3 regions of the Nakamurella sp. genome follow, and region 2 is predicted to be linked to each of the others. Evidence: riboswitches for the same ligand, from Rfam matches in the RefSeq annotation. Region 2 holds a riboswitch; each other region holds the start of a gene.

Region 1 (10,373 bases), on a different contig from region 2:
CGGGCAGGGTGGCCGGTGCCTCCGTCAGCCAGTGGAAGGCGGTGATGGACAGCCACCCGTGTTCGGTGCGCAGGTCGGCCTCCCGCTCGTCGTGCCAGCGGGTCCAACCCGCGGTGAGATCGGGCTGCCCGGCCGCCGGCGGCCGGTTGTCGGTGACGGTCATGATTCATCCTCGGAGCGACGGGGCATCGTGTCGGTTGGCGGTTGTCGGTTGTCGGTTGTCGGGTTCGGGGTCCGGATGGGTGGTGGCTCAGCTCGCGCCGGCCAGGACGCCCGCCCGGGGGGATCGCTCCGTCCCGGCCGCGGTGGCGGCCTCGGCGCCGGGGGCGGCCACGGTGCCGGGGGCGGGCGCGGGGCCGGGGTGAGCGGCGCGGGCCGCCGCCGCGTCGCGGGCGGCGACCTCCTGGCGGACGATCGGGATGACGTAACGGCCGACATCGATCGCGTCGTCGTAGATGTCGTAGCCGCGGGCGGACAGCAGGGTGATGCCCAGGTCGTAGTAGTCCAGGAGGGCGGCCGCCACCGTCTCCGGGGTGCCGACGAGCGCCGTTGAGTTTCCCTGCCCGCCGGTCAGGCGCGTCGGGGCGGTCCACAGCGCGCGGTCGTGCCGATCGGCGTCCGCCGTCGCGGCGAGCAGCCGCCTGGACCCGGCGTTCTCCGGCTCACCGATGTGGTGGTGGGGCGGTCGACCGGTCACCCCGCTGGAGATCCGGCCGAGGATCCGTTCGGCCTTCGCCCACGCCAGCTCCTCGGTCGGGGCGATGATCGGCCGGAACGCGATCTGCAGCCGAGGTCGGGGCCGGCCGGCCGCGGCGGCCGCCGCGTCGATCGAGGCGATCTGCTGCCGGGTGCCGGCCAACGGCTCGCCCCAGAGCGCGTACACGTCCGCCTCGGCTGCGCCGACCCGGTAGGCCGCCTCGGAGGAGCCGCCGAAGGACACCCGTGGTCGAGGGTGCTGGACCGGCCGGATGTCCGGCCGGTACCCGCGGATGTCGTAGTGGGTGCCCGGATGGTCGAACGCATCGGGCGATGTCCAGGCCTGCTTGACGATCCGGATGTACTCCCGGGTGCGGTCGTACCGGGTGTCCTTGTCCAGGTGGTCGCCCTCGGCGGCCTGGTCGGCCGTGGATCCCCCGGTGATGAAGTGCACCTCGGCCCGCCCACGGGAGAGGTGGTCGAGCGTCGCGATGGTCTTGGCGAAGAAGGTCGGTGCGGAGACGTTCGGGCGATGCGCGATCACCAGGTTGATCCGGTCGGTGTGCCCGGCGACGTATGCCGCCACCTGCGCCGGATCGGGCGAGCCCGAGTGGTAGGCGAACAGGATCCGGTCCCAGCCGTTGTCCTCGTGGGCCCGGGCCAACCGGCGGGTGTACTCCAGGTCCAGGATGTCGCCCCGGCGCGGCGTGACCTCGCTGGCCGGGTTGGTGCCGGCAATCCCCAGGAACTCAACGGGCATGGGAACTCTCCAATCGGTGGGGGCGGACGGGTGCGTGCGAGAACAGGGGGCGATCGGCGGCGGGCGGGCGAACGGCGGGACCGGCCAGCTCGAGCAGGATCTGCCGGGCGACCGCGTCGTTCTGCCGGAACCCCGGTCCGTTGAATCCCGGTCGCGAGAAGCCGGCCGAGCCGGCCGATCCCGACACGGACGGGCCGAGCAGGAACCGTCGTGGGTGCACCGACCGGTCGGCGCGGCGGGCGCGGGCGAGGTCGTCGGCCAGGAGCTGACCTCCACCCAGGGCCCGGCTGGAGGCGGCCGGTACCGGCTCGGCGGCCAACTCGCCGCGGTCCAGCAGGGCACGGATCACCGGATCCGTCGCGGATCGGACGTCGGGCCGGGGGAGCCGGGCGTCGACCAGGGCCCGGGCCCGGACGGTTCCGGGCACGGCCGGCGACCGACCGACGAAAAGCCCGTCCTGCACGGTCACCTCGAACTCGGGGCCGGCGAACCGGACCAGCCCGGCCCGATGCAGGGCGAGCAACTCGGCCAGCCGGCGCGGTGGCGGCCCGCTGGCCAGAAACGAAAAGAACCCGTGGAAATCGCCCTCGACGAATCGGATCCGATCCGCCGGCGCGATGAGTCCCCGGTTGATCAGAACGCCCAGCACCCCGTAGACGGTGAGCAGCGCATCGAAGACGGCGGCGTCGGCGGAGAAGTCCGGATCCGCGCGGCGTCGCAGGTCGGCCTCCACGTACTCGACGACGGCATCGGTCAGGTCGCGATGGGACCCGTAGAACCGCCCGGAGAGCGGCCGGTCGATGCTCGGCAGGTCGAACCGGTCCTCCTGGCGGGGGACCGCCCGCTCCACCAGCCGCGCGAACGCGTCCCCGGTCACCCGGGCCGCATCCAGCACGGTCCGGAAGTCCGCCCACGACATCAGCACCCGGTCCGGGTGGGCGGTGAACAGGCGCCGGTAGTGGGCGCCGGCCAGTTCCTTGGCGATCAGCGGCCAGACCACCCCGCGGAAGTCGACCGGCCGGCCGTCGTCGCCCGTGCTCGCCCGGACCGCCTCGACGGTGAAATACACCGGTGGGACCGGCACCGAGCCGGGAACGGCGTAGCCGATCTTCGCGTGGTACGGCACCCCCCGCCGGGATCCCACGTGCAGCACCGGCTCCCGACCGCTCGGGTGGTAGATCAGCCGGCCGTCCGCCGCCTCGTCGAACCGGCCGCCCCGGCCCTGGCCGAGCAGCACCATCAGGTCGATGAAGGCGAGCCCGAGGCCGCGGACCAGAACCGGTTCGCCGGGCCGCAATCCGGACAGGTCGAGGTCCGCGGTGTACCCCGGCGGCAGGTAGCTCAGCCCGTGCCGCTGCGCGGCGGCGGCGAGGCCTCGCTCCTCGTCGGTCAGCTCCCGGTCCAGGAAACCCTGGGCCAGCACGAGCACGTCGGCCACCAGCCGGGTGCCGTCCTCGAGCCGCACGACCTGCCGGCCGCCGGGACGGCTCTCATCCACCACGCCGACCGCCTGCCGGCGATGCTCGACGACCCGGACCCGATCCGGCAGCGCCGCGACCGCCCGGTCGAACGCCCACCGCAGGTAGTGCGACTGCACCCGCCGGGAGGCGAAGTCGTTCGGTCCGAGAGAGTCGGCCTCGGCGGCCAGCCCGTGCGCGACGAGGACCTCCCGGCCGGGCCCGGCGATCCACCGGTCCAGCGCGGGCCCGGGCACGATCGGTCCGGCGCAGCTGACCGACTCGTCGGTGAACACCGTGGTGTCCCTGGTCATCGAGTTCATCCACAGCAGGTCGCTCTGATCGCTCCGCCAGATCCGGCCGCCGCCGGCCGGATACGGATCGACGACGTGGATCTCCAGCGGACCGTCGGGCAGGAGTTCGGAGTTGGCCGCGATCCGCTCGACGAGGCCGACCGTGCGGGGCCCGCCGCCCACGAAGACCAGTGAGCGGGTCATCGCCGGGACCCGTTGACGGCCGTGGAATGCACGTGGCGCCGGTCGTCCGGTCCCCAGCCCGCCGCTCCGCCGACGGTCGCCAGGGGCTGGCTTCCCCGGATCTCGGGGTCCGCCGGGCGATGGTCCGGCGCCGTCCAGGCGGCGAGTCCGGCGCCGGGCACGAGTTCCTTGCCGAAGGCGAGCGGACCGATCGACTCCGGGTCCGCGGTGAGGTCGAAGCGCGGCGTGTAGCCCGTCCGCAGATAGAGGTCGCGGGCCTCGGGCTGGCGGGGCCCGGTGGTGAGATGGATACGCCGGTAGCCCAACTCGACCGCCGCCGCCTCGAGTTCGGCCATCACCCGGATGCCCAGCCCGCGCCGGCGGTGCCGGTGGGCGGTCCAGACCCGCTTGACCTCGGCGGTGGTCGCGTCGTACCGCCGGATCGCCCCACCGGCGACCGGCCGGCCGCCCTCCGTCAGGACGACGAAAGCACCGTGCGGCGCGACGAAGTCGGTCGGTGGGACCTCGGTGAGAGTGGTGTTCGGCGACGTCCGGCCGTAGCGGGTGCCGTACTCGACGACCAGGTCGGCCAGCAGCGGTCGCAGCAGCTCGTCGCCGGGATCGACCCGGTGGACCTGCAGATCGGCCGAGCCGGCCGACGGGGACACCCGCGGACCGGCGGCCGCGTCCACCCGGGCCGGCAGCGGACCGGACCGGCCGGCCGCGCCCGCCAGGGTGGCCAGGAACTCCTCGGTCACCTGGGCGACCGGGCCCAGCGACGGCGGCGCGATCAGGACCCCGCCGTCGGGGAAGGTCCGGATGTGCGCGGACGGAACGAACCAGCCCGGCGTCACGTGGGCCGCACCGAGCGACGACAGCAGGGGGCGCAGGGCGTAGTCGACCGCCAGCACGTGCGCCGGCGACCCGCCGGTCGCCAGCGGCAGCACGGTCTTGCCCCGCAGGGCGAACTGGGGGAGCAGGTCGAGAAACACCTTGAGCAGACCGGAGTACGACGACTGGTAGACCGGGGTCGCGACCACCAGCGCGTCGGCGTCACGGACGGCGCCGACGGCGTCGATCAGCGCGGGGTGGGTGACGTCGGCGGTCAGCAGCGACGCGGCCGGCAGCGTGCGGACGGGCAGGGTGGTGACGGTGTGCCCGGCGGCGGCCAGGCGCCGGTTGACGTGGGTGACCAGTGAGTGGGTACTCGACACCGGCTGCGGGCTGGCCGAAATGCTCAGGATCGTCGACATGGCTGCTCCGTGAGGGGAAGGGCGTGGTGGGCGCAGGTGTCCGGGGCCATCTCACGGGCTCCCGGCATGGGCCGCGGCGGCCGCGCGGTCGCTGCGCAGCCGGAACAGCGAGGGCGGGTCGGCCGTGCCGTCGACCAGCCCGACGACCAGCTCACCGATGGCGGGAGCGAACTTGAAGCCGTGGCCGGAGAATCCGGCGGCGACCGTGATCGGGCCGGCCCGGTCGATCACGAAGTGGCCGTCCGGGGTAGAGGTGTACAGGCAGGTGGTCGCGTGCGCGGTCGACGCATCCACCCCGGGGATCCAACGGGAGGCGTAGTCCCGCAGCCGCGCCACCCCGGCGGGATCGGCGCGGAAATCGCGGTCGTCGGGGCCCGTGCGGGGTCCGGTGCCGTGCTCACCGACCTTGACGCCGTCCGGCGAGGCCAGCCCGTAGATCCCGGCACCGGTGTGTCCGGCGCCCGGATGGTGCAGGAAGCTGGGCCAGCCCACCGGGGTCTGCGCCGGAACGAAGTGAACGGGCTGCTCCTGGGTGGTGACCAGGTCGGGCAGCCGGCGGGCGATCGCGGGTACCGCGGCCAGCAGGGACGCGGTCCAGGCGCCGGCGGATACCACGACCTGGTCGACGCGGAACGCCCCGGAGGCCGTCAGGACCCGGACCCCGGATGGCGCGAGGCGCAGGCCGGTCACCGGGGTGTGGAACCACGTCCGGGCCCCGGCCTCCCGCGCCTGACGGTGCAGGGCGGCCACGGCATGGTCGGCGTGCAGGCGGCCGGCGTCGGGGTGATGCAGCACCATGCCGTCGAAGCGCAGCCCGGGCCACCGGGCTGCGGCCTGGTCGGGCGTGAGCGTCGTGTGCTCGATCCCGAGTTGCCGCAGCATCCGGGTCAGGCGACCCACCGCACCGGGTTCGCCGTGATCGACGGCCCCGGTCCGGGCGTAGAACCGTCGCCCGTCCAGCCGTTCCAGCCGGCGCCAGAGCCGGGCCGCCCGGCCGGCCAGGCCGACGTAGTCGGCCAGTGGGTAGGAGTACCGGAAGATGCGCGAGCTCCCGTGGGAGGCACCCCGGGCGTGCCCGGGGGCGTACTGCTCGAACAGCACGACCCGATGTCCCCGGTCCGCCAGTTGCCAGGCGGCGGCCGAGCCGATGGCGCCGCCACCGATGACGGCGACGGTGTGCGGCTCGACGGCGGTGCTGCGGGACATGATGCCTCCTCTCGGATCTCGTGATGGATTCGGTGAGCGGTCGGTGGGCGCGCGTCAGCCGGTCTTGGGCAGGCCGGGCGGGTTGAGCTCGGACGCGGCGACCGCCTCGCTGGCCAGATTCCAGCGGTCGAGAACCTGCTGGTACGTACCGTTCTCGATGGTGTGCTGGATCGCCGCCTGGAATGCCGGGGCCAAACCGTTGTCCTTGGCCGTCAGCACCGCGATCTCGCCCTGCAGGGCGTCTCCGGCGCCCGAGTACGTGGCGACCACCTTGGTCCGGCCGGTGCTGGCGGCGTGGTACTGGGCGGTGGGGTTGGGCCCGAGGTACCCGTCGATGCGTCCCGAGTCCAGGGCCAGGTAGTAGTCCGTCGAGTTCTGGAAGTACTTGATGTCGATGGGCGCCAGACCCTCCGCCACGTTGGCGTCGTTCCAATCGACGAGCAGCTTCTCCTGGTTGGTGCCCGACCCGACCGCGATGACCTTGCCGGCCAGATCCTTTCGGCTGGCGACCGTCCATGGATCGTCGATCCGGGTCTCCAGGGCGAGGTTGTCCTGCCGGTAGGTGGCGAAGTCGTACTTCTCCTTGCGCTCCTCGGTCACCGTGACGTTGGAGATGAACGCGTCGGCCTCGCCGGAGTCGATCCGTACGAAGTTCTGCGCCCAGTCGGCCGTCTGCAGGTCGACCTGCAGTCCCAGGACGTCGGCGAACAGGGAGGCCAGGTCGACCTCGGATCCGATCAGGGTCGTGTCGTCGGTGGCGTAGAAGCGCAGCGGCGGGGCCGTCCCGGCGGAGCCGGTGACCCGCAGGGTGCCGCGGTCGCGGATCGCCTGCGGCACCAGCGACGCGATGGCGTCCACCTTCGCCGTGGTGATCCGGTTCTGCTCGGGGTCGAGGTTGAACTGCACGGCCTGGGCGGCGGCCGGTGAGGCCGACCCCGCGCTGGCCTCGGCGCCGCTCGCGGCCGACGTGGAACCGTCGGCGCCGCTGGAGGATCCGCCGCAGGCGCTGATCGCCAGGGCCGCGGCGACCAGCGCCCCGGTCAGCGCGAGCAGGCGTCCGGTACGGGTGAACATGGTGGTCCTTTCGGTGGGGTCGGCCGGGCGGGAGCGCCCGGGCCGGGATGTGGCGGGTGTCGAGTCAGAGCACCTTGGACAGGAACGCCCGGGTGCGGTCGTGGGTGGGGTTGTCGAGGACCTGGTCCGGCGGGCCCTGCTCGATGACGACACCGCCGTCCATGAAGATCACGGTGTCGGCGACCTCGCGGGCGAAACCGATCTCGTGCGTGACGATGATCAGCGTGCGACCCTGGCCGGCCAGCGTCCGGATCGCCTCCAGCACCTCGCCGACCAGTTCCGGGTCCAGCGCCGAGGTCGGTTCGTCGAAGAGGATCACGGCCGGATCGAGGGCCAACGCGCGCGCGATGGCCACGCGCTGCTGCTGGCCACCGGACAGCTGTCGCGGGTAGGCACCGGCCTTGTCGGCGACGCCGACGGCGTCCAGCAGGTCGCGGGCCCGCGCGGTGATCTCCGCCCGCCGGCGCCGCGCCGCGCGGCGCAGGGGTCGCCGGCCGATGCGCAGCGCCGCCAGCGGGGCCTCGACCACGTTGTCCAGGACCGTCAGGTGCCCGAACAGGTTGAAGCTCTGGAAGACGAAACCGACCCGTGCCCGCTGGCGCAGGATCTCGCGTTCGGGCAGTTCGTGCAGTTTGTCGCCCTTGAGCCGGTACCCTATCGGCTCGGAATCGACCAGGATAACACACTTGTCGACCTTTTACAGGTGATTGATGGCGCGCATCAGGGTCGACTTGCCCGACCCGGAGGGGCCGAGGACGACCGCGACCTCACCCCGACGCACCCGCAGGTCCACCCCGTTGAGGACGTCGAGCGCCCCGAACGACTTGTGCACGCCCAGCACCTCGACGGCGTACTCCGGATCGCCGATGACGGCCGGTGCGGCCGCGGTGGCCGGTGCCTGGATCAACCTCGTGCTCATCGGGTGTGCTCCGCGGACTGGCGCCGGGCCCGGGCGGACCAGTCGGCCAGGTGGGCGCGGGCCTTCTGCAGGGGCGTCAGGGGCATCGTCCGGACGGCGCCCTTGGCGTAGTGCCGTTCGACGTAGTACTGGACGATCGACAGGGCCGTCGTCATCAGGATGTACCAGACGGTGGCCACCATGAGCAGTGGGACGACTCGCCCGTTGCGGCCGTAGATGACCTGGACCTGGTAGAAGAGCTCGGCGATCGCCATGGTCGAGACGATCGAGGTTCCCTTGAACAGGCTGATGACCTCGTTCGCCGCGTTGGGCAGGATGCCGCGCATCGCCTGGGGCAGCACGATCCGGAAGAACTGCCGGCGCCGGGGGATACCGAGGGCGGCGGCTGCCTCCACCTGGCCGTGATCGACGGAAAGAATTCCCGCCCGGACGATCTCGGCCGAGTAGGCGGCCTGGTGCAGGCCCAGTCCGATGACCGCCGCGGTCATTCCGCTGATGGTGGAGTTTACGTCGAACGTGGCCAGGGCGGGGCCGAACGGCACGCCGATCGACAGCGTGTCGTAGAGGTAGGCGATGTTGAACCAGAACAGCAGCTGCACGATGAGCGGGATCGATCGGAACGCCCAGACGTAGGTCCAGGCGATCGTCTGCAGCACCGGGTTCTTCGACAGCCGGGCGGCGGCGATGGCGACACCGAGGGCGAAGCCCAGCACCGTCCCGTAGATCGTGAGCTGGATGGTCAGCCACATCGCCTGCAGGACGACCGGCGCGGTGAAGTACTTGGCGAAGGTCGCCCAGTCCCACCCGGAGTTCGTGGCCAGCCCGTTGACGAACTGCGCGACCACGATCAGGGCGGCGGCGGCCGACAGCCAGCGCCAGGGATGGCGGGCGCGGACCACCGTCAGCGTGGACGGATCAATGCGCCGGGCGGCGATGTCGACCGGATCCGCCGCGGGGGCGGCCGGTCGGGCATGGACGGGAAGGGTCGTCACGGGGGTTCCTCGGAAAGGTGGATCCGGCGGGGGACACGGGACGCCCGACGTCGAAACGAGTCGAGGGTCGCGCGAGCCACGGCGCGGCGAAGCCGCTACCGTCGAGTGCTGCCCGGCTGGGCGTCAGCGGCGACAGAGACCGCTGGCCAGCCACCCGTGATCGACGTGCCGCCGCCGGGACAGGTCCCGTCGATCCGCACTGCGTGCCGTCATGTCTTCCTCACCCGGTGGTCTCGGGTTCGGGGAACCCGCGCTTGCCGCAGACAATGGGTCTGCTGCCGTGTCGTCACCCGGAGCACCCCACCGCGGTGGGAGGGTTGCCGCCCAGCAAGCCGGGGCTTGATGCTGGAACTCATGACCTTCATTGCAGCCTACGGACGGAATGTGTTCGCGTCAAACGGCTCTGCTGTGATGTGTGCCGGACGAGGCGGTTTCGTCGGCGGGGCCGAGCCAGGTGTGCGGGTTGAGAATGCCGGTCGGGTCCAACACCTGCTTGAGGCGGCGTTGCAGCTCGATACTGGACCCGTCCAGCTCCGACCGCAGCCAGGGCCGCTTCGTGATGCCGACACCGTGTTCACCGCTGATGGTTCCGCCCAGCGCCAGGGCGGCCCTGACCAGTTCGTCGGCGGCGTCCAGCAGGCGGGCCGGCGGCCGCTCGTCCGCCGGTGATCGGGGCGCGCTGAGAACCGGGTGCAGGTTGCCATCGCCGACGTGTGCGACCACGGCGCTGTCCAGCCCGTGCCGGCGCGCGATCGCCTCGATCGCCTCGATCGCGGCCGGGACGGCCGAGCGGGGCACGGCCACGTCCTCGCCGATCAACCATTGGTCGGTACCGAAGCCCCGGCCGTGCCGGCGCAGCCAGAACCAGCGCTGCGCGGCCGCCTCGTCCGGCAGCTCGACGACGCCCCCGGCCCGCGTGAGGGCATCGGCGACGACGTCGATCTCGGTATCGGCGCCGAACCCGTCGGTCTGTGCCAGCAGGAGCGCGCGGCCGCGGCCGGCCAGGTCGGTGCCCTGGGCCTCGTCAATGGCGCGCAGGGCGCCGTGGTCGAGCAACTCCAACGCGCTGGGCCGGGCCCCGGCCCGGGCGATCGGGGTGACGGCGGCCGCTGCCGCCGATGCCGAGTCGAAGAAGGCGATGGCGGTCCGGGTCCGCGCCGGCCGGGGGAGCAGCCGGACGGTCGCCTCGACCACGACGCCCAGGGTTCCTTCGGACCCGACGAACAGCCCGGTCAGGTCGTAGCCGACGACGCCCTTGAGTGTCCGGCGTCCGGTCCGCAGGATCGAGCCGTCGGCCAGGGCGACGGTCAGCCCGAGAACCGAATCCCGGGTGACGCCGTACTTCACGCAGCGCAGACCGCCCGCATTCGTCGCGATCGTCCCGCCCACCGTGGCGATCTCATGACTGGCCGGGTCGGGGGCGTAGAGCAGCCCCTGCCGGGCCGCGGCCCGGTCCAGATCGGCCACGATCACCCCGGGTTGCACGACCGCGACGCCGTCGTCGGCGTCGATCTCGAGGATCCGGTCGAGCCGCGCGGTG
Region 2 (10,373 bases):
GCCGGCGGCCGTGCTCGTGCGGGCGACCGTGCGGAAGGCGGACGGCCGCGTCGTGTCGTCGAACAACCGCTTCCCGGCCCCGACCACGACCGGGAACACCAGCAGCCGGTAGACGTCGACCAGCCCGGCGTTGTGCAGGGTCTGCGCGAGCTGCCAGCTGCCGTGCACCTGCAGTTCCCGGCCGGGTCGTTCCTTGAGCGCGCGCACCTGCTCGACGACATCGTCCCGCAGGACGGTGGTCGGCCCCCAGGCCGCCTGCTCGTCGGTGAGCGCGGTCGAGACCAGGTACTTGGGGTAGGCGTTGAGGACCTTGGCGACCAGCTCGTCCTGGTTCGGATAGGCGCTCCAGTAGGTCCGCATCATCTCGAACGTGCTGCGGCCGAGCAGGACGGCGTCGGCGTGGGCGAACCACTCCTCGTCCACGATCCGGCCGAAGTCCTCGTCGACGTGCGGGATCACCCAGCCGCCGCGGGTGAAGCCGCCGGAGGTGTCCTCGTCCGGGCCGCCCGGGCCCTGCATGACGCCGTCGAGGCTGACGAAGGTGTTGAGGCTGAGCTTCATGGTTCCTCCTGTTTCGTTCCTGACACCATCACCACGAACGGACCGGAGCGCGGACGACAGCTCAGCGGAATTTTCTTCCAAGATTTTTTTCATTCTCTTCGCGGCCGGGCCGGACGTACCGTGGCGGGCGATGAGAAGGACGATCCTGGCGGCATTCCTGCTGGTCGGAACGGTGACCGGGGCAGCGGGGTGCGGGGGACCGGCGCCGGTGACCGGCCCATCGGTGTCGCCATCGGTGCCGGACTCGGTGCCGCCCTCGGTGTCGCCATCGCCGTCGGTGCCGGTGACCGGGCCGTCGGCAGCACCCTCGGCCCCGTCGTCGGCCGTCCCCGCATCGCTGCCGGACGTCCACCTGCCCGGGGTCAACGACCCGGGCTGCCGGTCGGACCACCCCCCGGTGGTGCTGCTGCCCGGGACGTTCTCGACCGTCGCGGGCACCTACGGGCCGCTGGCCACGGCCCTGACGGGGGCCGGCCGGTGCGTGTACGGCGCGAACTACGGGCTGGGCGGGCTGGCCCCGGTCCGCGATTCCGCGACCACGGTGGCCGGCGTGGTCGAGGGCGTGCTCGCCGCGACCGGCGCCGACCGGGTCGACGTCGTCGCCTACTCCCAGGGCGGCCTGGTGCTGCGCACGGCCCTGCGGCAGGACGGCCTGGCCGATCGGGTGGGCACCGCGGTGCTGATCGCGCCGACCTTCCACGGCACCACCTCCCCGCTGTTGGACGGGGTGCCCGGCGCCCTCTGCCCGGCCTGTGCCGACCAGATCGCCGGATCCGCGCTGCTCACCGAACTCGATGCCGGCGGCGACCTGGACGGGTCGGTGCGCTACGCGACGATCTCCAGCCGGGACGACACCGTGGTGACGCCGGTGGCCGCGCAGTCGCCGGCCGGTCCGGCGGACCGGGTGACGTCGCTGGTGGTCCAGGACCGGTGCCCGCAGGTGCGGCTCGACCACGTCGCGCTGCCCGGGGACCCGCGGTTGATCGCCTGGGTCGGCGCGGCGCTGGCCGCCGGGGGCCGGCCCGAACCGTCGGCCTTCCCCTGCGCCGGGTAGGCGTATTTGTTCCTCGTTCGGTCCGGCTGGTAACGTGGACGGCCGTGTGTGCCCGACGGCGCCACGAACTCCAACGACGAAACGAAGGCATTCCGGCGTGGCCAACATCAAGTCCCAGATCAAGCGCAACCGCACCAACGAGCTCGCTCGGCAGCGCAACAAGTCGGTGAAGTCCTCGCTCAAGACGAGCGTGCGCAAGGTGCGGACCGCCGCCGAGGCCGGCGACAAGGCCGTGGCCGAGGTCGAGCTGAAGGCCGCGTGCCGCAGCCTGGACAAGGCCGTCTCCAAGGGCGTCATCCACGCCAACCAGGCCGCGAACCGCAAGTCGGCCCTGACCGTGCTGGTCAACAAGATCTGACCGCTCGACCGATCAGCCGGTGACTGCCTTCGGTCACCGGCTGTTTCGTCATTTCCCGCGCCGGGCCCGGACCAGGTCCAACACCGCCTTCTCCAGGGCGTACTCGGCGTCGGCGGCCACCCCCTTCACCGCGGCATTGAGATCGGCCACGATGGCCATGCCGGCCGCCAGCCCGTCCGGGGTCCACCCCCGGGCCATCCCCCGCGCCCGGTCGATCTTCCAGGGCGGCATGCCCAGCTCCGAGGCCATCGCGTAGGAGTTGCCGCCGCGCACCGACGACACCCGGGACACCGTCCGCACCCCGTCGGCCAGCGCGTCGGCGACGAGCACGGGCGCGACCCCGACCCCGAGGGCCCAGCGCAGTGACTCCAGCGCTCCGGGCAGGTCGCCGGACATCGTGGCGTCGGACACGGTGAAGCCGCTGACCTCGGCCCGTCCGGTGTGGTAGCGCCGCACCGCCTTCTCGTCGACCGTGCCGCCGGTATCGGCGACCAACTGATCGGCCGCCGACGCCAGCTCCCGCAGGTCCGACCCGATCGCCTCGACCAGCGCCGTCACCGCCGTCGGGTTGGTGCGACCGCCGGCCCGCCGGATCTCGGCGCGGACGAAGTCGATCCGCTCGTTGAGCTTGGTGATCCGGGAGCAGGTGACCACGTCGGCGCCGGCCTTGGTCAGGGTGTCGGCGATCGCTTTGTTGCGCGCGCCGCCCGGATGGTGCAGCACCAGCCAGACCCCGTCGACCGGATCCTTGACGTACGCGGCCAGCTCGGCGGCCAACTCCTTCGACGCCTCGTGGGCGCCGCGGATCACCACCACCCGCGGCTCGGCGAACAGGCTCGGCGCCACCAGGTCGGAGAACTCCCCGACGGTCAGCCCGGCCCCCGTGCCGTCCCGCCGCTCCACCCCCGGGTCGATCCGGCGGGCGGTCGCCACGGCCCGGGCGATCGCCCGGTCGACCAGCAGTGCCTCGTCGCCCGTCACCAGGGTGAGCGGGGCGAGATCCACCGTGTCGGCCATGCCCGCCATCGTGCCAGCCGGGTGCGACAGTGCCGTCCCCGTGGGTTCCCCAGGCCGGGCCCCGGCGGTCGCCGGACCATCGGACCGCGGGGTGCGATGCGTTACGATGCTCGGACAACCGAATACACCTCATCCAGAGGGGCAGAGGGATACGGCCCGACGAAGCCCCGGCAACCACTGTCGATGATTTCTCTCGTGACCACCCCCGCGTCCGCGCGGCGGCGCGGTTCTCGAGGCCGGTCGACAGCAGGTGCCACTTCCGTCCCGCTCCGGCGGGGAAGATGAGCAGAAAGGCCTCGTCATGACGTCTGTGCTGTCCGCGCCCGCCTCCACCTCCGTGGATCTGGGCCCCGCCGTCGCGCTGTCCTGTCGCGAGTGCGGCAATCGCATCGAGCTCGGCCCCTACTACGCGTGTACCGAGTGCTTCGGTCCGCTCGAGGTCGCCTACGAGTTCACCTCCCGGGGCGAGGATCTCACGCGGCGGATCGAGGCCGGCCCGCAGAACATCTGGCGCTACGCGCCGCTGCTGCCGGTGCCCGGGGACATCGCGGGCACCCCGAACATCAACCCGGGCCAGACCAAGCTGGTCCGCGCCGACAACCTGGCCAAGGAGCTGGGCATGCGGCGGCTCTGGGTCAAGGACGACTCGGGCAACCCGACCCACTCGTTCAAGGACCGGGTCGTCGCGGTGGCGTTGGCCGCCGCCCGCCAGCTCGGCTTCACCGTCCTGGCCTGCCCGAGCACCGGGAACCTGGCCAACGCCGTCGCCGCGGCCGCGGCCCGGGCCGGCATCCGCTCGGTGGTGATGATCCCGTCGAACCTGGAGCAGCAGAAGATCCTGACCACCGCCGCCTCCGGCGGCACCCTGGTCGCCGTCGACGGCACCTACGACGACATCAACCGGCTGGCCGGGGAGATCGCCGCCGAGCAGGAGGATTGGGCGTTCGTCAACGTCAACGTCCGCCCGTACTACGCCGAGGGATCCAAGACGCTGGCGTTCGAGGTCGCCGAGCAGCTCGGCTGGCGGCTGCCGGACCAGGTCGTGGTGCCGATCGCCTCCGGCGCCCAACTGGTCAAGATCGACAAGGGGTTCACCGAGCTGGGCGAGCTGGGGCTGGTCGACGCCACGCCGTACAAGGTGTTCGGCGCGCAGGCGACCGGCTGCTCCCCCGTCGCCGAGGCGTTCAAGAACGGGTGGGACGTGGTCAAGCCGGTGCGGCCGGACACCATCGCCAAGTCGCTGGCCATCGGCAACCCCGCGGACGGGCCGTACGTGCTCGACGTCACGCGGCGCACCGGCGGCGCGGTCGAGGACGTCAGCGACGACGAGGTCATCGAAGGCATCAAGCTGCTGGCCCGGACCGAGGGCATCTTCGGCGAGACCGCCGGGGGCGTCACCATCGCCACCCTGCGCAAGCTGCTGGCCACCGGGCAGCTCGATCCGGACGCCGAGACCGTCGTGTTCAACACCGGCGACGGGCTCAAGACGCTGGACGCGATCGCCGGCGAGGTCGGCCCGACGGCCACCATCAAGCCGACCATGAGCGCGTTCGAGGCGGCCGGGCTGACCCAGCCGCGGTAGGAGGCCGCCGGTCGATCCCGCGCGGCCACCACGGCCCCGTCAGGCGGGCACCCGGCCCAGGAAGTCCAGCATGTACCGGGCGACCCGGTCGGGATCGTCCGAGATCGGGACGTGATTCAGGCCGGTCAGCCAGCGCAACCGGGCTCCCGGCACCAGCGCCAGGTAGCGGCTGATCTGCTGCGGCATCAGCGGGTCGGCCGTGCCCTGCAGCAGCAGGGTGGGCGCGGTGATCGTGTGCAGGTGCGTCGGCAGGTCGAACATGGCCGACCAGTTGGCCGCGTCGTAGGCCGGGGCGGCGGCGTAACCGGTCAGCAGCCGGTAGGCGTCGGCCTCGGTGAGCTGCCAGGGCAGGCTGCGGTTGCCCGCGAAGAAGACCGTCCGCCCGGCGGCCGTCCGGCTCAGCGGCTCGGCGTACGGGGCCAGGGTCATGGCCACCTGACGCCCGACGGCCAGGGCGAGGTAGCCCTGCACCCGCTCCACCGGAGTGCCCAGACCGTCCGGGGCGATCGCCACCACCGACCGGACCCGGTCGGACCCGGCCAGCTGGAGCGCGATCCGCGCGCCCATCGAGTAGCCGGCGACGTGGAAACGGTCGATGCCCAGCCGGTCGAGCGTCTCGGTGACGGCGACCGCCAGGTGGTCGGCACTCGGTGCGACACCGGCCGGCAGGGCCGGCGACTGCCCGAATCCCGGCAGGTCGACCGCGACGACCTCGTAGCGGGCGGCCAGCCGGTCGAGCACCGGCCGCCAGCCGACGTGGGATTCGCCGAGCCCGTGCAGCAGCACCAGCGGCTCGCCCGCCCCGGTCCGGTGGACGAACAGGGGACCGTCGGTGACGGTGCGGTCGATGGCCGGTGCGCTCATGAGGACTCCAGGGTGTGAGAACAGCTGATCGGCGCGGACTCTCGCCCGAGGGACGCCGGGTGGGCAAACGGCGACGCCGGTCCGGCGGAACCGGACCGGCGTCACTGCGTCAGGTCGAGCGGTGGCTCGGCCGGGTCGACTACTTGTCGTCGTCCTGGCTGTCGCCCTCGGTGTCGGCGTTCACCAGGCGCTCGATGAGCTCCTCGACGGTGCCGCTCTTGGCCAGGCCGCGCTCGGCCAGCTGGTCCGACAGCTCGGCCTTGGTCAGGCCCTCGTACGGCTCCCGGGCCTGCTCGCGCGCCTGCTTGGCGGCGGCGCGCTCGGCCCGCTTGGCCGCGCGCTCCTGCTCCTTGGCAACTTCCTCCGCCTGCTCGGCCTGCTCGTCGGCCAGCTCCTGCGCCTGACGGGCCTGCTCGGTGGCCAGATCGGCCGCGGAATCGACGACCGCGTCGACCTGGTCGGCGACCACGCCGCCGACCTTCTCCGCCTGGTCGCGGACGGTGCCGGAGAGCGAATCGACGATCTCGGCCCAGCGGGTCATCAGCTCGCGGTTGGTGTCGACGACCTGCTGCAGGAACTCGAAGTACCGGGTGACGGGCTCGGTGAACTCGACCCGGGGCAGGCGGGTCACGAGGCCGGCCTGGTCGGTGAGGACGCGGACGCCCCGCTTCCACGATTCGGCCGCCTGCTCGGTGGCCTCACGGGCCTGCGCGGCACCGGCGGTGTAGTTCTCGGTTGTGGTGGTGACGGTCATGACACTCCTTGTCATACAGTTTTTCTCGGAACCCGCGACCGATCGTCGGCAGGCGCTTGGGGGACGGGCACGGCCGCCCGGCAGGTCGTCAACCGGCGGTCGCGATCGGTGATGCCTCACCACGCAACCGGCGGCGGCCCGCCATCCCCCGTTAGCTACGTTAGCCATTTCTCAGCTAACCGGGACCCACCCCTGGGGGTGTGGCGCCCCGCCGGCCGGTGTGCCGCGCACCCGGGCCCGGGCGTCCGGGATTCCCGTCGGCCCAGGTCACACCGGGTGCGGCGGCCGGTTGCGCGGCCGCGCCGGCGGGCCGCCGGGCCCTGGCGCACACCGCCGGAGGCGATCCCCGTCACACCGCGGGACCCCCGGTTGGCCTACAAGACCCGGCCGCCGGCGTGTGACTGCCCCGACAGGAAAAGCAGTTTCGTTTCCCGTGCACCGATTTTCGGCGCCCGGACGGTGGATCAGCTGGTGCGCAAGGCGGACACCGGATGGGCCGCGGTCTCGGAGTCGTGGATGTCGATGCCGAACAGGGTGTGCAGCGCCTGCACGTACCCGGCACCGTCCCCGGTGCGGGCGAGCTCCTGCGCGCGCAGCGTGGGGGTGTGCAGCAGGGCCTGCGTGACGCGGTGCAGGGCGCGTTCCATGTCGGCCGCGACGTCGGCCGGGTACTTGGCCCGGAGCCGGTCCAGCTCCTTGCGCATCGTCCCCGAGACGTGCTGGCGCAGCGCCACCACGGCCGGATCGAGCCGGCGGATCGCCATCCGCTCCTCGAACGCGGCAACCCCGGCGATCACGATGTCCTGCGCGGCGACGACCGCCTCCAGGTGGGCCGGGTCGACCGAGCGCTGGACCGAGTGCAGGTCGACCACCCGGACCCCGGGCACCAGCCGGGCCGGTGCCGCGACGTGCGGGTGCAGGGCCAGGTCGATGATCGGCAGCGGGGCGGTCCGGCCGGCCACCGCCGCGCTCAGCAGGGGCACGTCCAGCATCCCGGCGGACTGCCCGCTGCAGGCGACGACCACGTCGACCCCGGCCATCGCCGCGGCCAGCCCGGCGGGCTCGACCGGCGTGGCGGTGTGCCGGGCGGCGAAGGCGTCGGCCCGGCCGCTGGGCGAATGCACGAGCAGCCGCTGCACACCCCGGGCCCGCAGCTCGGCGGCCACCACCCGGGCGTAGGCGCCCGTGCCGATGATCAGGGCCGACCCGACCGGCGTGGCCTGGCCGTCGACCCCGCTGATGTCCAGCGCGACCGAGGCGACCGACCGGCCGGCGGCGCCCAGACCGGTCTCGGTGGCCACCTGCTTGGCCACCCGGGCAGCGTGCTGGAAGAGCTGGTTGATCGCCGGCGATGCCGTGCCGGCGGCCTGCGCCTCGCGCAGCGCCCGGGCGATCTGGCCGGCGATCTCGGCCTCGCCGACCACCATGGAATCCAGCCCGGAGGCGACCGTCAGCAGGTGGGCCACCGCGGGGGCCCCGACCCGCACCTTGAGCATCCCGCTGATCTCGTCCGCGGAGATCCCGGTCACCTGGGCCAGTTGCCCGGCGACCGAGTCGATCGCGTCGTGGAACCGGGACGCGTCGAGGTAGATCTCCAGGCGATTGCAGGTGGAGATGACGACGGCGCCGTCGACCGGCCCGTCGGAATGCTTCGTCAGATCGCCGACGGCCCGGCTGAGCAGCGTCGGGTGCAGGGCGAGCCGGTCCAACTGCGTCAGCTCGAGGTCGTGATGGCTGGCGCCAAGAACCATGAGCATGATGCCGGATGCTACCGGCGCACCGGGGGCGACGGTACGAAGGCAAGCCTCACCTGGCTTCCCGGATGGCCGGTGACCTGCGGTTTCGCCTCGGCCGGGCGGCCGGGTGGTGGTCGATTCCACGGTCCCCGCCCCCGGGCCCGGCCGGCCGGGCGGGCCGGGATGACACCATGGACGCGACATGACTGTTTCCCCGCCCCCCACCACCCCGTCGGCGACCGCTCCGGCGTCCGCCCTGCCGGCCGGGCACCCGCTCGTCGACGGCCGCACCGCCGGCGCTCCCCTGCTGGCCGCCTACCGCGGCCGCCGGCCCGACCGCCGGCCGGTCTGGTTCATGCGGCAGGCCGGCCGCTCCCTGCCCGAGTACCGGGAGGTGCGCCGCGGCATCGGCATGCTCGAGTCGTGCCTGCAGCCGGACCTGGCCGCCGAGATCACGCTGCAGCCGGTCCGCCGGCACCGGGTGGACGCGGCCATCCTGTTCAGCGACATCGTGGTGCCGCTGAAGCTGGCCGGGGTGGACGTGGAGATCGTCGCCGGCACCGGACCGGTGGTCGCCTCCCCCGTCCGGACCGCCGCCGATGTCGCGGCGTTGCCGCCATTGGATCCCGACGCCCTGGCCCCGGTTGCCGCCGAGGCCGCGGCGGTGGTCGCCGAACTGGGCGGCACCCCGCTGATCGGCTTCGCCGGGGCCCCGTTCACCCTGGCCTCCTACCTGGTCGAGGGCGGGCCGAGCAAGGACCACCGGCGGACCAAGACCCTGATGCACGCCGCGCCGCAGGTCTGGCACGCGCTGGCGGCCTGGACGGCCGGGGTGACGACGGCGTTCCTGCGGGCCCAGGTGCTGGCCGGGGCGTCCGCCGTGCAGGTGTTCGACTCGTGGGCCGGCGCGCTGAGCCGGCCGGACTACCAGGCGTTCGTCGCCGAGCACTCCGCGGCGGTCTTCGCCGGGGTCGCCGATCTCGGCGTGCCCCGGGTGCATTTCGGCGTGGGCACCGGTGAACTGCTGACGGCCATGCGGGACGTCGGCGCCGACGTGCTGGGCATCGACCACCGGGTCCCGCTGGATGTCGCCACCGCCCGGCTGGGCGGTGGGGTGCCGGTGCAGGGCAACATCGATCCGGCGCTGCTGTTCGCCGGCGAGCGGGCGCTGCATGAGCACACGCTGGACGTCATCCGGCGCGGTGCGGCCGCCCCGGGACACGTGCTCAACCTCGGTCACGGCGTCCCGCCGGACACCGACCCGGGCGTGCTGACCGAGCTCGTCGAGTTCATCCACGCACAACCCGGGACATGACCCCGCCCGGGCCTCGGGTGGTCGTGGTGGGCGGCGGGATCGGCGGCCTGACCGCCGCCCTCGACCTCGCCCGGGCCGGGCTGGCGCCGCTGGTCCTGGACGCGGGCCCGACGCCCGGCGGCGTGGTCTGCACCCACACCGTCGGCGGGCTCACCCTGGACGCCGGGGCCGAGTCGTTCGCCGTGGCCCGCCCGGCCACCGCGGCCCTGATCGACGAGCTGGGCCTGACCGACCGGGTGGTCGCACCCGCCCCGGTGGGCGCCTGGGTCCGGCACGCGGGCGGGGCCGCACCGCTGCCGGCGACGGCCTACCTGGGCATCCCCGGCCACCCGTGGGCGGCCGACGTCCGGCGCATCGTCGGCTGGCCCGGCGCCGCCCGGACCCTGCTCGACCGGGTCCGGCCGATCCGCGACCCCGCTCCGGGCCCGAACGGATCGCCGGACTCGCTGGGGTCGCTGGTCCGCGCCCGGATGGGCCGGCGGGTGCTCGAGCGCCTGGTCGAACCGGTGGCCGGCGGGGTCTACGCGGCCGACCCGGACACCCTCGACCTGGGGATCGTCGCGCCCGGCCTGCCGGCCGCGCTGCGCCGCACCGGGTCACTGGCCGCGGCCGCCCGCGAGCTGCGCGGCGGCGGCGGGCGTCCCGGATCGGCCGTGGCCTCCCTGACCGGCGGTCTGCACACCCTGGTCCCCACCCTCGTCGCCGCGGTCACCGCGGCCGGCGGGACGATCCGCTCCGGCGTGCGGGTCACCGGGCTGACCCGGGCCGGCGGCTGGCGGCTGGCCACGGACGCCGGCGGGATCACCGCGGACCGCCTGGTACTGGCCCTGCCCGGTCCCGCGGCCGGGCCACTGCTGGCCGGCCCGGACGCCCGCATCGGGCCGGCCGCGCTGGTCACCGACGTCTTCGGCGAACCGGTCAGCCCGGTCGCGCTGGTCACCCTGGTCGTCGACGACGCCGGCCTCGACGCCGCGCCGCGCGGCACCGGCGTCCTGGTGTCGGCGCGGGCCAGCGGGCCGCGGGCCAAGGCGCTGACCCACGCCACCGCGAAGTGGCCGTGGCTGGCCGCCGCGGCCGGACCCGGGCGGCACGTGCTGCGGCTGTCCTACGGGCGCGGTCCGGACGACCGGCT
Region 3 (10,373 bases), on a different contig from region 2:
CCCGCTGGGCACCGCGGCGGGCAGGATGACGTGCCGGATGAGGCCGGCCTTGTTCAGGCCGAGGGTGCGGCCGGCCTCGACCAGGGCCGGGTCGGTGCCGCGGATGCCGGCGAACAGGTTCAGGTACAGCGGGAAGAACACGCCGAGGGCGATGAGGATCAGCTTCGGCTGGTCGCCGATGCCGAACCAGATGATCAGCAGCGGGATGAGCCCGACCACCGGGACGGTCCGCAGCATCTGGATCGGCGCGTCGATGATGTCCTCGCCGACCTTGAACAGCCCGGCGATGAGCGCGGCGACCAGGGCCGCGGTCACGCCGAAGAACAGGCCGAGACCGACCCGCTGGGCGGATGCCAGGATCGCCTGCTGCAGCTCGCCGGTGGCCAGCAGTTCACCCGCCTTGGCGATCACCTTCTGCGGCGGGGCCAGGGTGTTCGACGAGAGCCAACCGGCAGCGCTGGCCACGTACCAGAGCAGGATCAGCAGCAGCGGGCTGATGGCCTTGACGACCCAGCGGGGCAGCCGAGCGGTGCGTTGCGAGCGGCCCTTGCGTGGCCGTCCGCTGATGGTGGTCAGCGGGATGATCCGGTGGGCGTCGCGCTCGGTCCCGGCCGGCGGCGCCGGCCGCCCCGGGTCCACCGGGGCGGCCGATGCGGTCGATGCGGTCGATACAGCGGGGACCGGGGCCGACAGATCAGCCGTTGACATACTCGCCCTCGATCGCGCTGAGCTCGGGATCGAAGGAGGAGGACCAGAAGTCGCCGATCTGGAAGGTCGTGGTCAGGATCCCGGCCTTGACGAACGTGTCCAGGATGTCCTGCTGCGAGGCGATCGCCGCGTCCGACGTCGGCACGAACTTGCTCGGCCGCTGCGCCTCGCCCTCGGTGAAGGTGGCCCGGGCCTGCTCCACCGGCTGCTTGGTCTGCTCGGCGATCACCGCCGCCCAGGCGTCCGGATTGGCCCGGGCCCAGTTGAAGGCGCGCTGCAGCCGCGAGAAGTAGTCGGCGATGGCGGCGTGCTTGGCCGGGTCCTGCGCCGTCGCCGGCGTGGAGACGTAGACGAAGTTGCCCGACAGGATGTCCCGCGCGTCCACGACGGTGGTCGCGCCCTTGGCGTGGGCCGAGATGATCGCGTTGCCGTACGAGGCCAGCGCGTCGACCTGGCCGGACAGCAGCGCGGCCAGCCCGTCGCTGGTCGACAGCGGAACGGCCTCGATGTCCGACCAGGTCAGTCCGGCCGACTCCAGGGCCTTGAGCAGGAAGTAGTGCGCGGTGGTGTTCTGCACGTAGGCGACCTTCTTGCCCTTGAGGCCGGCCGCGTCCTTGATGTCGCTGCCCTCGGGGGCCACGATCTCCTGGGTCAGGGTGTTCCCCTCCCGAACCGCGATGATCGCCAGGGAGCCGGGCCCGCCGGACTGCGCGGCGAAGATCGGCGGGATCTCGCTCGCGCTGGCCAGGTCGATCGCCCCGGCGCCCAGCGCCTCCAGCTGGAGGTTCCCGCCCTGGAACAGGCTGAAGTCCGTGCCGTAGGGGGTGTCGGCCAGGCCCGCCTTCTCCAGGAGCAGTTGTTGCTGCTTCCAACCGGTTTCGCCGATGCGCAGGGTCACCCCGGACAGGTCGGTGCCGGCTGCGGCCGGCGAGACCGAGCCGCTGGACGCCGATTCCGGGGTCGACGAGCCGGCCGGCGCGCTGCCCGACGAGCTCGAGCAGGCGGCCAGGAGCGTCAGGACGGCGCCGATCGCGGTGGCGGTGGCCGTGACGGTGGCGAGGCGCCGCAACAGCGGGCGTCTGGTCATCGGGTGGTGCCTTTCTGGTGCCCGGGCGGTGCCCGGTCGGGAGGATTGCGCGGCGGCGCGGGTTGGGGGGAGGCCGGCGGCGCCGCCCCGTCGCAGGAACGGGGCGGCCCATCCGGTGGAGTGCAGAACGGGAGCCGGCGATGGCTCCGGCGCTCGACGGCGGACCCGGGCAGGGTCCGGCGCCGTCAGGACGGTCGTTCGCCGACGGTCAGGCGGAACAACAGAGCGCGCTGGACACGCGCTGGAGGTCGACGTGGCGGCGGCGGATCCAGGCCGCGGCCGACTCGGTCGCGACCGGGCGCCGCTCGGCGCGGCTCAGGCGATTCGGCACGTCACGACCCCTCTTCGGTCAGGGGCTCGGTGTCGAGCCCGCGCTTGCGAAACCAACGGTTCCGCCAGGTCCTCATCCGGAGCACCCCACCGCGGTGGGAGGGTTGCTGCCCAGCGAGCCGGAGCTTGTCGCTGGAACTCATGACCTCTCAATCAATGTAGGCGACGTGGTCGATCCCGGTCAATCCGCCTGGGCGGATCGGTCGGGCGTCACACCCGCGGCAGGGGCCGGCCGTGAGCGGTCCGGACGTCCCTCCAGAAGTTCCCGGACCAGCGATGAGACCACGGCTTTCAGGCTGCCGCCGGCGGCCTGGGCCACCTGCAGTTGGCGCTGGTAGCTGGCGCCGTGCTCCACGATCTCCAGCACGTCCATCAACTCGGACGTGCAGCCGAGGTCCGAGGCGATCGGCTCAAGGGCCGGCACCAGGGCCCGAAGGTCGTCGGTGACCAGCTCCTCGTCCCCGGCGGGATTCCGGATGATGATGGCGTCCATCCCGTACCGTGCCGTCCGCCACTTGTTCTCGCGCACGAACCACGGTTGCAGAGCCGGGATGCGCCTCCCCGCATCGAGTTCCCGGGAGAAGTGCTCGACCAGGCACTGGGTGAGGGCGGCGACGGCACCGATCTCGTTCGCCGTCGAGATTCCGTCGAAAGTGCGGACCTCGATGGTGCCCCAACGTGGCGACGGCCTGATGTCCCAGCGCAACTCGCTCAGGACGTCGATCACCCCGGTGCGGGTCAGGTCGTCGACGAGCGCTTGGTACTCCGACCAGTTCGACAGCTGGGGCGGCAGACCGGCCGTCGGCAACTGCTGGAACATCAGGGCCCGGTTCGAGGCGTAACCGGTCGTCTCGCCGGCCCAGAACGGGCTGGAGGCGCTGAGGGCCTGGAAGTGCGGCAGGTAGGTGAGCAGGCCGTCGATGATCGGCAGCACTTTGTCCCGGTCGTCCACCGCGACGTGGACATGCACGCCCCAAATCATCATCTGCCGGCCCCACCAGCGCGTCCTGTCGATCAGCGTGGCGTAGCGGTCGTTGCCCGGGGTGACCTGCTGCTGGAACCACTGGCTGAACGGATGGGTGCCTGACGACATCAACTGCACGCCCATCGGCTCGGCCAGCCGATGGACCCGTTCCACCATCCGGGTCAGGTCCGTCACGGCGTTGGCCGCCTTGTGGTGCGGGGCACTGACGATCTCGACCGTGTTCGTCAGCAACTCGCCGGTGACGTGCGGGAACGCGGTCGGCGGCCCGAGGCGGCCCAGCAGGTCGGGAGCGGCGGGCGACAGTTCCCCGGACCGCCGGTCGACGCACGCGATCTCCCATTCCAAGCCGAGCCGGGAACGCTCGGATCGCGCGAAGTCGATCGTGCTCATCGGGTCATTAAAGCAGCGGGTCGGGTCGGTTCCGGGGGGCGGCGGCACCAACCCGCAACGGTGGGACGGGCCCGGGAATATGCCGTCCTCCGGCGCGGTTGCGGTGGTGCACGCCAGGGGAATCGGGCGCCGCCGGAAGCCGGGGGCGTGGTCCGTTCCCGCCGGGAGAGGAGATCGGACATGTCCGCAGTGGTGTTCCACGAGTTCGGTGGCCCGGAGGTGCTGCGCCTCGAGGAGGTGCCGGAGGTCCACCCCGGCCCCGGGCAGGTCCGGGTGGCGGTGCGCGCCTCGAGCGTGAACCCGTTGGACTGGAAGGTGCGGGCCGGCTTCATGGCCCAGGGCAAGCCGCTGGACGGCATGGGCACCGTCGGGTTCGACGCGGCCGGGGTCGTCGACGAGATCGGCGAGGGAGTCACCGATGTGGCCGTCGGCGACGACGTGTTCGGGCTCGGCTCCGGCACGGCCGCCGATCAAGCCGTCCTGGAGGTGTGGGCGGCCAAGCCGGCGTCGGTCGACTGGGCCGTCGCGGCGGCCGCGGGCGTGGCCGGGGAGACCGCCATCCGGGCGCTCGATCTGGTCGGGGTGGGGCCGGGCACGTCGGTCCTGGTGGACGGCGGAGCCGGCGGCGTGGGCGCGGTCGTGGTGCAGGTGGCGCTGGCGCGCGGCGCCCGGGTGATCGCGACGGCCGGGGCGGACAACCAGGACTACCTTCGGGAGATCGGGGCAACCCCGCTGCGGTACGGCGACGGGCTGGCCGAGCGGGTGCGTGAGATCGCCCCCGACGGGGTCGATGCGGTGGTCGACATCGCCGGCAAGACCGCGCCTGCCGTCCTGGTCGGGCTGGTGCCCGCCGCGTCGCAGGTGGTGACCATCGCCAACTTCGGCGCCGGCGAGGCGGGGGTTCAGGTCACGGCCGGTCGATCGCCCCGTGCCCTGGAGGCGCTGGAGACGATTGGCGGCCTGCTGGCCGAGGGCAAGCTGGTGATCAAGGTGCAGACCTTCCCCTTCGCGCGGGCGACGGAGGCCCACCGGATCAGCGAGGGCGGGCACGTCCGTGGGAAGCTGGTGCTGATTCCGGAGGGATGACCACCCGCCGCCACCGGTCGCGCGGACTCGGTTCGTCCCGGGACGGCCGGCGGTGCGCCGGCCGCCGTCCCGGTGGAAGGAGTGCACGTGCCCATCCCTGGGAAACCGCTGCGGCGGCTGGGGTTTCTGACCATCGGACTGTTCGACCCGGCCGATCCGGCCGCCGGTCACCGGGCCACCCTGGAGATCATCGAGCTCGGCGAGCGGCTGGGCCTGGACAGCGCCTGGCTGCGGCACCGGCATCTGCAGTACGGCATCTCCTCGCCGGTCGCTGTGATGGCGGCCGCCGGGCAGCGCACCGATCGCATCGAGCTGGGGACGGCGGTGACCCCGCTCGGCTGGGAGAACCCGTTGCGGCTGGCCGAGGATCTGGCCACCGTCGATCTGCTCTCCGGTGGGCGGATCAACCCGGGCGTGAGCGTGGGAGTGCCGATGCAGTACGAGCACCTCAAGTCCGCGCTCTACCCGGACACCGCCGAGGTGGAGGATTTCACCTACACCCGGGTCGAGCGCCTCCTGGCCTTCCTCGAGGGACGCCCGGCCTCGGACTTCGCCGGGCGCGAGGGCTTCGAGGAGTTCTCCGACCGCGTCCAGCCGCACTCGCCCGGTCTCCGGGACCGGATGTGGTACGGCGCCGGCAGTCTGCGATCCGCCCGGTGGGCGGGGGCGCATGCGATGAACCTGCTCTCGAGCAGCGTCGTCTTCGGCGAGCCCGGCGGCCCCACCGACTTCGCCGAGATCCAGCGCGAGCAAATCCGGGCGTTCCGGGCCGCCCATCCGGCCGGATCCGCGGCCCGCGTGTCCCAGGGACTGGTGGTGATCCCGACCGACTCCGCGACCGTCGAGCAACGCGACCGCTACCACGCCTACGTGCAGGCCCGCACGCCGCGCACGGCCGGGCCCCAGGGGTCGCGCGGCATGCTGTTCGCGCGCGACCTCGTCGGGAGCAGCGAGCGGATCGCTGAGGAGCTGTACGCGCACGCGGGGTTCCGCGAGGTCGACGAGGTTGCCTTCGCGCTGCCGTTCTCCTTCGCCCACGGCGACTACGTGCAGATCCTCACCGACATGGCCACCCGGCTCGGCCCGGCGCTCGGGTGGCGTCCCGCCGGCTGACCCCGGCGGCCGGTCCGATCACCGTCGACCGGCGCACGACACGCAGCGGGTGGCGGTGGGCAGCACCGCCAGTCGCTCGGCGGCGATGGCGCCGCCGCACCGTTCGCAGATCCCGTAGCGCCCGGCATCGAGATCGGCCAGTGCCCGGTCGACGTCGCGGACGCGCTGCCGGGCGGCCCGGTGCATGCCGTCGACGCGGAACCACTCGGCGGACAGCGGCGAACCCTCGGGGTCGTGTTCGTCATCATCCGACCGGTCGGCCCGCAGCTGCCGGATCGCCAGCAACGCCCGGTGACGCGCATCGAGCTCGTCGACCAACTGCGCGCGCAGCTGCTCGAGGGCCCGGCGCGGGTCGGAATCGTCATCGGTCACCGGGGCGGCCCACCCCCGTCCGGTCGCTCGCGGGCCAGTCGTTCTCCGGGGACCGACCCTACCCCGGTCGGTGGCCCGTCAGAAGGCGGACGCCAGGCGCCGAGCCGCTTCCCGCAGCTCGTCCGGCGTCCGATCCCCGTAGGCGAGGCGCAGATGGCGGGACGACTCCCAAGTGTCGGGGCCGGACGCGAAGAATGCACCCTGCTGATAGAGCACCCCGGCATCGGCGGCGCGGGCGGCGAGGGCGGCGGCGTCGACCCGATCGTCGGTCAGCCGCGGCCAGAGGAAGAGCCCGCCCTCGGGCCGGGTGATCCGGAAGGCGCCAGGGGCCTCGGCCGCCAGGGCGTCGGCCAGCGCGAGCGACCGCTCCCGGTAGAGGCGTCGGGCCGGCGCGAGCACCGTGTCGAACCAGGCCGGGTCGGCGAGCAGCAGGTGCTCGAGCAGCGCCTGCGTGACCGTGGAGGTATGACCGTCCAGACGGTTGCGCAGCCGGACGATGGGAGTGACCAACGGCTCGGGCAGCACCAGCCAGCCCACGCGCCACCCCGGGCCGAGCGTCTTGGTGAAGGTGTTGACCACGATCGTCCGGTCGGATCCGTGGAAGGTGGCCAGCCCCTGATCCTGACCGGCGAATCGCAGGTCCCGGTAGGGGTTGTCGATCAACAGCCAGAACCCGTACTGCTCGGCCAGGTCGGCCAGGGCCCCCCGTCGCCGCGCGGTCAGGGTGCCCTGGGACGGATTGTGGAAGTCGGGCACCGTGTACAGCGCGCTGATCCGCTCGCCGCCGGCGAGCCGGTCGGCCAGCGCCGCGACGTCCAGGCCGTCGCCGTCGACGGGAATCGGCCGGACCGAACCGTCGGCCAGTTCCAGGACCCGCAGGAACAGCGGGAAGATCGGATCGTCCACCGCCACCGCGGATCCCCGCTCGACCACCGTCAGCACCGCCAGGGAGAGGCCGTGCAGGCCGCCGTTGGTGACGACGATCCGGGCGGGTTCGACGCCCTCCCGGCGGGCGATCCACTCTCGCAGTCCGGACAGTCCCGTCGACGAGGAGTACTGCAGGGCGGCCGTCGCGGCGGCCCGGTCGGTCCAGAGCTCCGCGGAGACGCGCGCGAAGTCGGGCAGCGGCAGGGCCTCCGGCGCGGGGATCCCGCCGAGCAACCGGATGGCGCCCGGGCGGGGAGTGATGAGGCTCTGGTCACCGAACCCCGCGGGATCCGAGAGGGACTGGGCGAACGAGCTGATCGGGGGGACGGCGGTCACGGCGATGGTCATGCTGGCTCCGGGTCTATTCCGGGGTCGACCACGCCGGGTGGTGGATGGCGGCGCGGTCGAGCGGCTGGGTGCGGATGAGTGGGTTGAACCGCGGCACGCCCAGGGTGGACCCGAGGATGCATCCTGGGCCCGTCGGCGGGCGGGACGACCGACCTGACGGGTCGGGCCGAATCAGTGGCCGGGTCGACAGCCGGAACTGGCGACCAGCGCCAGGTCGACGTGCCGCCGCCGGACCGCCCGGAAGCTCTCGCCGAGAGGGGTGACGGGCACTGGGGTCTCCGGTTCCGGGAACGGTTGATCGGCCTGATGGCCGCGAGACGATCGCACGGCGGCCGGGTGATCATGGGGGGCACCCACGACACGACGTGAGGGTGGTCGGACAGCTAACGAGGCCTTGACACCTCGCTCGTCGCCGACGCCCCGAATCTAGCCAGCCGGTCTCCCGGGTGTCAACGAGTGGTCGATCGGCCGTGACGGTCGGCACAACCGGCCGGCGCCCTGCGCGGGATCCGTTCCGGATCAGGGGTGGCGGCTCCGGTCAGGCCAGCCGGCCGGCGCGGTGGCCGAAGACGGCTCCGGCGGCGAGCCCGCTACCACCGGGTTAGTTACCGCTGAACAGCCCGCCCAGCATCTCACCGGCCACGTAGAGACCGGGAATGGCGCTTCCGTCCTTTCGAAGCACCCGCCCGTCGGTGTCGGCCCGTAGACCGCCGAAGGTGAACGTGATCCCGCAGGTCACCGGGAAGGCATAGAAGGGACCGGTTTCCAGTGGTGCAGCCCAGTTGCTCTTGGGTGGGACGACGTGGGCGGCCCGGCCGTCCTTGACGGTCGGGTCCAGCGGGACGGACCGGTCGATCGACCGGTTGAAGTCGTCGACCGTCGCGGTCAAGCGGGTCGGGTCGACCCCGATGCGGACGGCCAGGTCGCCGATGGTGTCGGCGACGACGACCGAGACGCCCGGCATGTCGTATTCCTCGGTCCGCAGCATCGGTCGCAGCTTGGCGTCGAAGATCTGGTAGGCGATCGAACCCGGTTGGAGGCCCGGCCCGAGATGCCGCTCCCGCCGATCCGGGTCGGCCTCGAATCCACCGGCGGCCAGAATGACCGACTCGGCGGGGATCTCGCGGTGCTCACTGTCCGGGAGGTGAGCGACGACGCCGGTCACCCGGCCGTCCTGGTGGAGCAGTTCGGTCACCGCGGAGTCGTACCGCACGCGCACGCCCAGCCGGTCGGCGATGGCCAGATGGTCGGCCATCAGACCCTGGCCGCCGCCCACGTTGCCCACGTGCAGCCCGCCCCAGAAGACGTGGCTCCCGTCGGGTCGCCGGTACGCCTGCCGCTCGTACAGCAGCCGGTACCGCATCCCCTGCGCGTGGAGCCAGCGCAGGGTCGGGCCGGCCTCGCCGACGAGCACCGCGGTCAGGGCGGGGTCGTTGCGTCCCCGGTGACCCTGGCCAGGTCGGCCGCTTACTCCTCGGGAGAGTAGGGCGGAACCACGCTGACGGCGTGCCGGGGGTCGGCCTCGACCAGGTCGACCAGATCGGCCAGGCCGCCGTGGGCGATGCGCGTGGCCCCCGCGGTGTAGTAGCTGTTGCCGCCCGCCGTGGCCGCGTCCGACTTTTCCAGCAGCAGCACCTGGCGGCCGGTGGGCGGCCGTACTGGCGGCGGTGAACCCGGCGTTGCCGCCGCCGACGACGACGACCTCAGGCATCGGGACCCGACCCACGATCCACCGGGGCGGCCACCGCGACGGAGACGGCTCGACCGGCCGCCGCGCGCCACGCCTCGCGCCGGCTCGCGGCCGACTGCCGGCGGGGCCGGGCCCGCCGGGCCGGATAGCGCAACGAGGCCAGTCCGAGCAGTTCCGCCCGCTCGGTCTCGGACCGCCCGCCCCATACCCCGTACGGCTCCCGGGTGCGCAGCGCGTGTTCGAGGCAGGCGGCCGTCACCGGGCAGCGGGCGCAGATCGCCTTGGCCCGTTCGATCCGGTCGGCCCGGGTCGTCGTCCGGTCGTCGGCCGGGGAGAAGAAGACGGCCGGGTCCCCGCCGCGGCAGGCGGCCTCGACCTGCCAGGTCCAGTTCGCCAGCAGCGGCGGTGGGAGGGTCGGCGCTTCGTCCACGGGTGGGACCTGTTCTTTCCGGTCGGATGCGGTGACGATGGGTACGGGAGTCGAGCGACGCCGGCCGGCGACGGAGGCTGGCGGCCGGCGTCGTCCCCCCGGGCTCAGGCTCTCCCGGTCGGCTGCCGGGCGAAAGCGGCGGTCACGACGGCGGTCTGCTCGACCCGGTGGACCTGTGCGGACCCGGCCGACGGGGCGGCCATCGGCCGCCGGGAGATCCGGTGCAGCCCGGACAACCGGGGAATCAGGTCGGGCAGCACGAGTGCCAGGAAGCTCCAGGCTCCCTGGTTGGCCGGCTCCTCCTGAACCCAGCGGATCTCGGTGACTGCGGGGTAGCGCTGCAGCACCTCGTCGAGCTCCCGGTGCGGGACGGGATAGAGCTGCTCCAGCCGCACGATCGCGGTGTCGGTGATGCCGGTGGCGGCTCGGTGGGCGGCCAGTTCGTAGAAGAACTTGCCGCTGGTCACCAGCAGTGTGGTGACCGCGGTCGGGTCGACGTCGTCGTCGGCGATGACCGGCCGGAACCCCCCGCCGGTGAAGTCGGCGACCGGGGACACCGCGGCCTTGTTGCGCAGCATCGACTTCGGGGTGAACACGATCAGCGGGCGGTGAACCCCGTCCAGGGTGTGGTGGCGCAGCAGGTGGAAGTAATTGGCCGGGGTGGACGGCACGGCGACGGTCATCGAGTCCTCGGCGCACAGCTGCAGGAACCGCTCGATGCGGCCCGAGGTGTGGTCGGGTCCCTGTCCCTCGTGTCCGTGGGGGAGCAACAGCACGACCCCCGACCGCTGGCCCCACTTCGCCTCGCCGGAGGACAGGTACTCGTCGATGATCGACTGGGCCCCGTTGACGAAGTCGCCGAACTGCGCCTCCCAGAGCACCAGGGCGTCCGGGTCGGCCACCGAGT

The links. A riboswitch is a leader RNA that binds a small molecule or an ion and turns the genes downstream of it on or off. The one in region 2 is predicted to bind S-adenosylmethionine.
Region 1: another riboswitch for S-adenosylmethionine. It lies ahead of ACOJUF_RS24495 (amino acid ABC transporter permease); the one in region 2 lies ahead of thrC (threonine synthase).
Region 3: another riboswitch for S-adenosylmethionine. It lies ahead of ACOJUF_RS03245 (putative leader peptide); the one in region 2 lies ahead of thrC (threonine synthase).

What each region holds. Positions count from the first base shown of each region.
Region 1 covers NZ_JBMDXT010000542.1:16,611-26,983, forward strand. The annotation lists gene ACOJUF_RS24460 (DUF1684 domain-containing protein) at 1-163, opposite strand, end outside; gene ACOJUF_RS24465 (LLM class flavin-dependent oxidoreductase) at 251-1,456, opposite strand; gene ACOJUF_RS24470 (FAD/NAD(P)-binding protein) at 1,446-3,410, opposite strand; gene ssuE (NADPH-dependent FMN reductase) at 3,407-4,642, opposite strand; gene ACOJUF_RS24480 (FAD-dependent oxidoreductase) at 4,694-5,848, opposite strand; gene ACOJUF_RS24485 (ABC transporter substrate-binding protein) at 5,903-6,922, opposite strand; partial or broken gene ACOJUF_RS24490 (amino acid ABC transporter ATP-binding protein) at 6,987-7,841, opposite strand; gene ACOJUF_RS24495 (amino acid ABC transporter permease) at 7,838-8,833, opposite strand; SAM riboswitch class IV at 9,079-9,193, opposite strand; gene ACOJUF_RS24500 (FAD-binding oxidoreductase) at 9,227-10,373, opposite strand, start outside.
Region 2 covers NZ_JBMDXT010000176.1:3,189-13,561, reverse strand. The annotation lists gene ACOJUF_RS08740 (dihydrofolate reductase family protein) at 1-561, opposite strand, end outside; gene ACOJUF_RS08735 (esterase/lipase family protein) at 692-1,615, shown strand; gene rpsT (30S ribosomal protein S20) at 1,713-1,973, shown strand; gene holA (DNA polymerase III subunit delta) at 2,022-2,999, opposite strand; SAM riboswitch class I at 3,117-3,278, shown strand; gene thrC (threonine synthase) at 3,292-4,572, shown strand; gene ACOJUF_RS08715 (alpha/beta fold hydrolase) at 4,612-5,436, opposite strand; gene ACOJUF_RS08710 (SAP domain-containing protein) at 5,576-6,190, opposite strand; gene ACOJUF_RS08705 (glutamyl-tRNA reductase) at 6,655-7,947, opposite strand; gene hemE (uroporphyrinogen decarboxylase) at 8,129-9,241, shown strand; gene ACOJUF_RS08695 (protoporphyrinogen/coproporphyrinogen oxidase) at 9,238-10,373, shown strand, end outside.
Region 3 covers NZ_JBMDXT010000066.1:1,253-11,625, forward strand. The annotation lists gene ACOJUF_RS03235 (ABC transporter permease) at 1-639, opposite strand, end outside; gene ACOJUF_RS03240 (ABC transporter substrate-binding protein) at 695-1,795, opposite strand; gene ACOJUF_RS03245 (putative leader peptide) at 2,004-2,126, opposite strand; SAM riboswitch class IV at 2,162-2,272, opposite strand; gene ACOJUF_RS03250 (glutamate--cysteine ligase) at 2,307-3,500, opposite strand; gene ACOJUF_RS03255 (NADP-dependent oxidoreductase) at 3,681-4,586, shown strand; gene ACOJUF_RS03260 (LLM class flavin-dependent oxidoreductase) at 4,674-5,699, shown strand; gene ACOJUF_RS03265 (TraR/DksA family transcriptional regulator) at 5,718-6,071, opposite strand; gene ACOJUF_RS03270 (PLP-dependent aminotransferase family protein) at 6,150-7,346, opposite strand; gene ACOJUF_RS03275 (FAD-binding protein) at 7,948-9,057, opposite strand; gene ACOJUF_RS03280 (WhiB family transcriptional regulator) at 9,050-9,466, opposite strand; gene ACOJUF_RS03285 (multifunctional oxoglutarate decarboxylase/oxoglutarate dehydrogenase thiamine pyrophosphate-binding subunit/dihydrolipoyllysine-residue succinyltransferase subunit) at 9,571-10,373, opposite strand, start outside.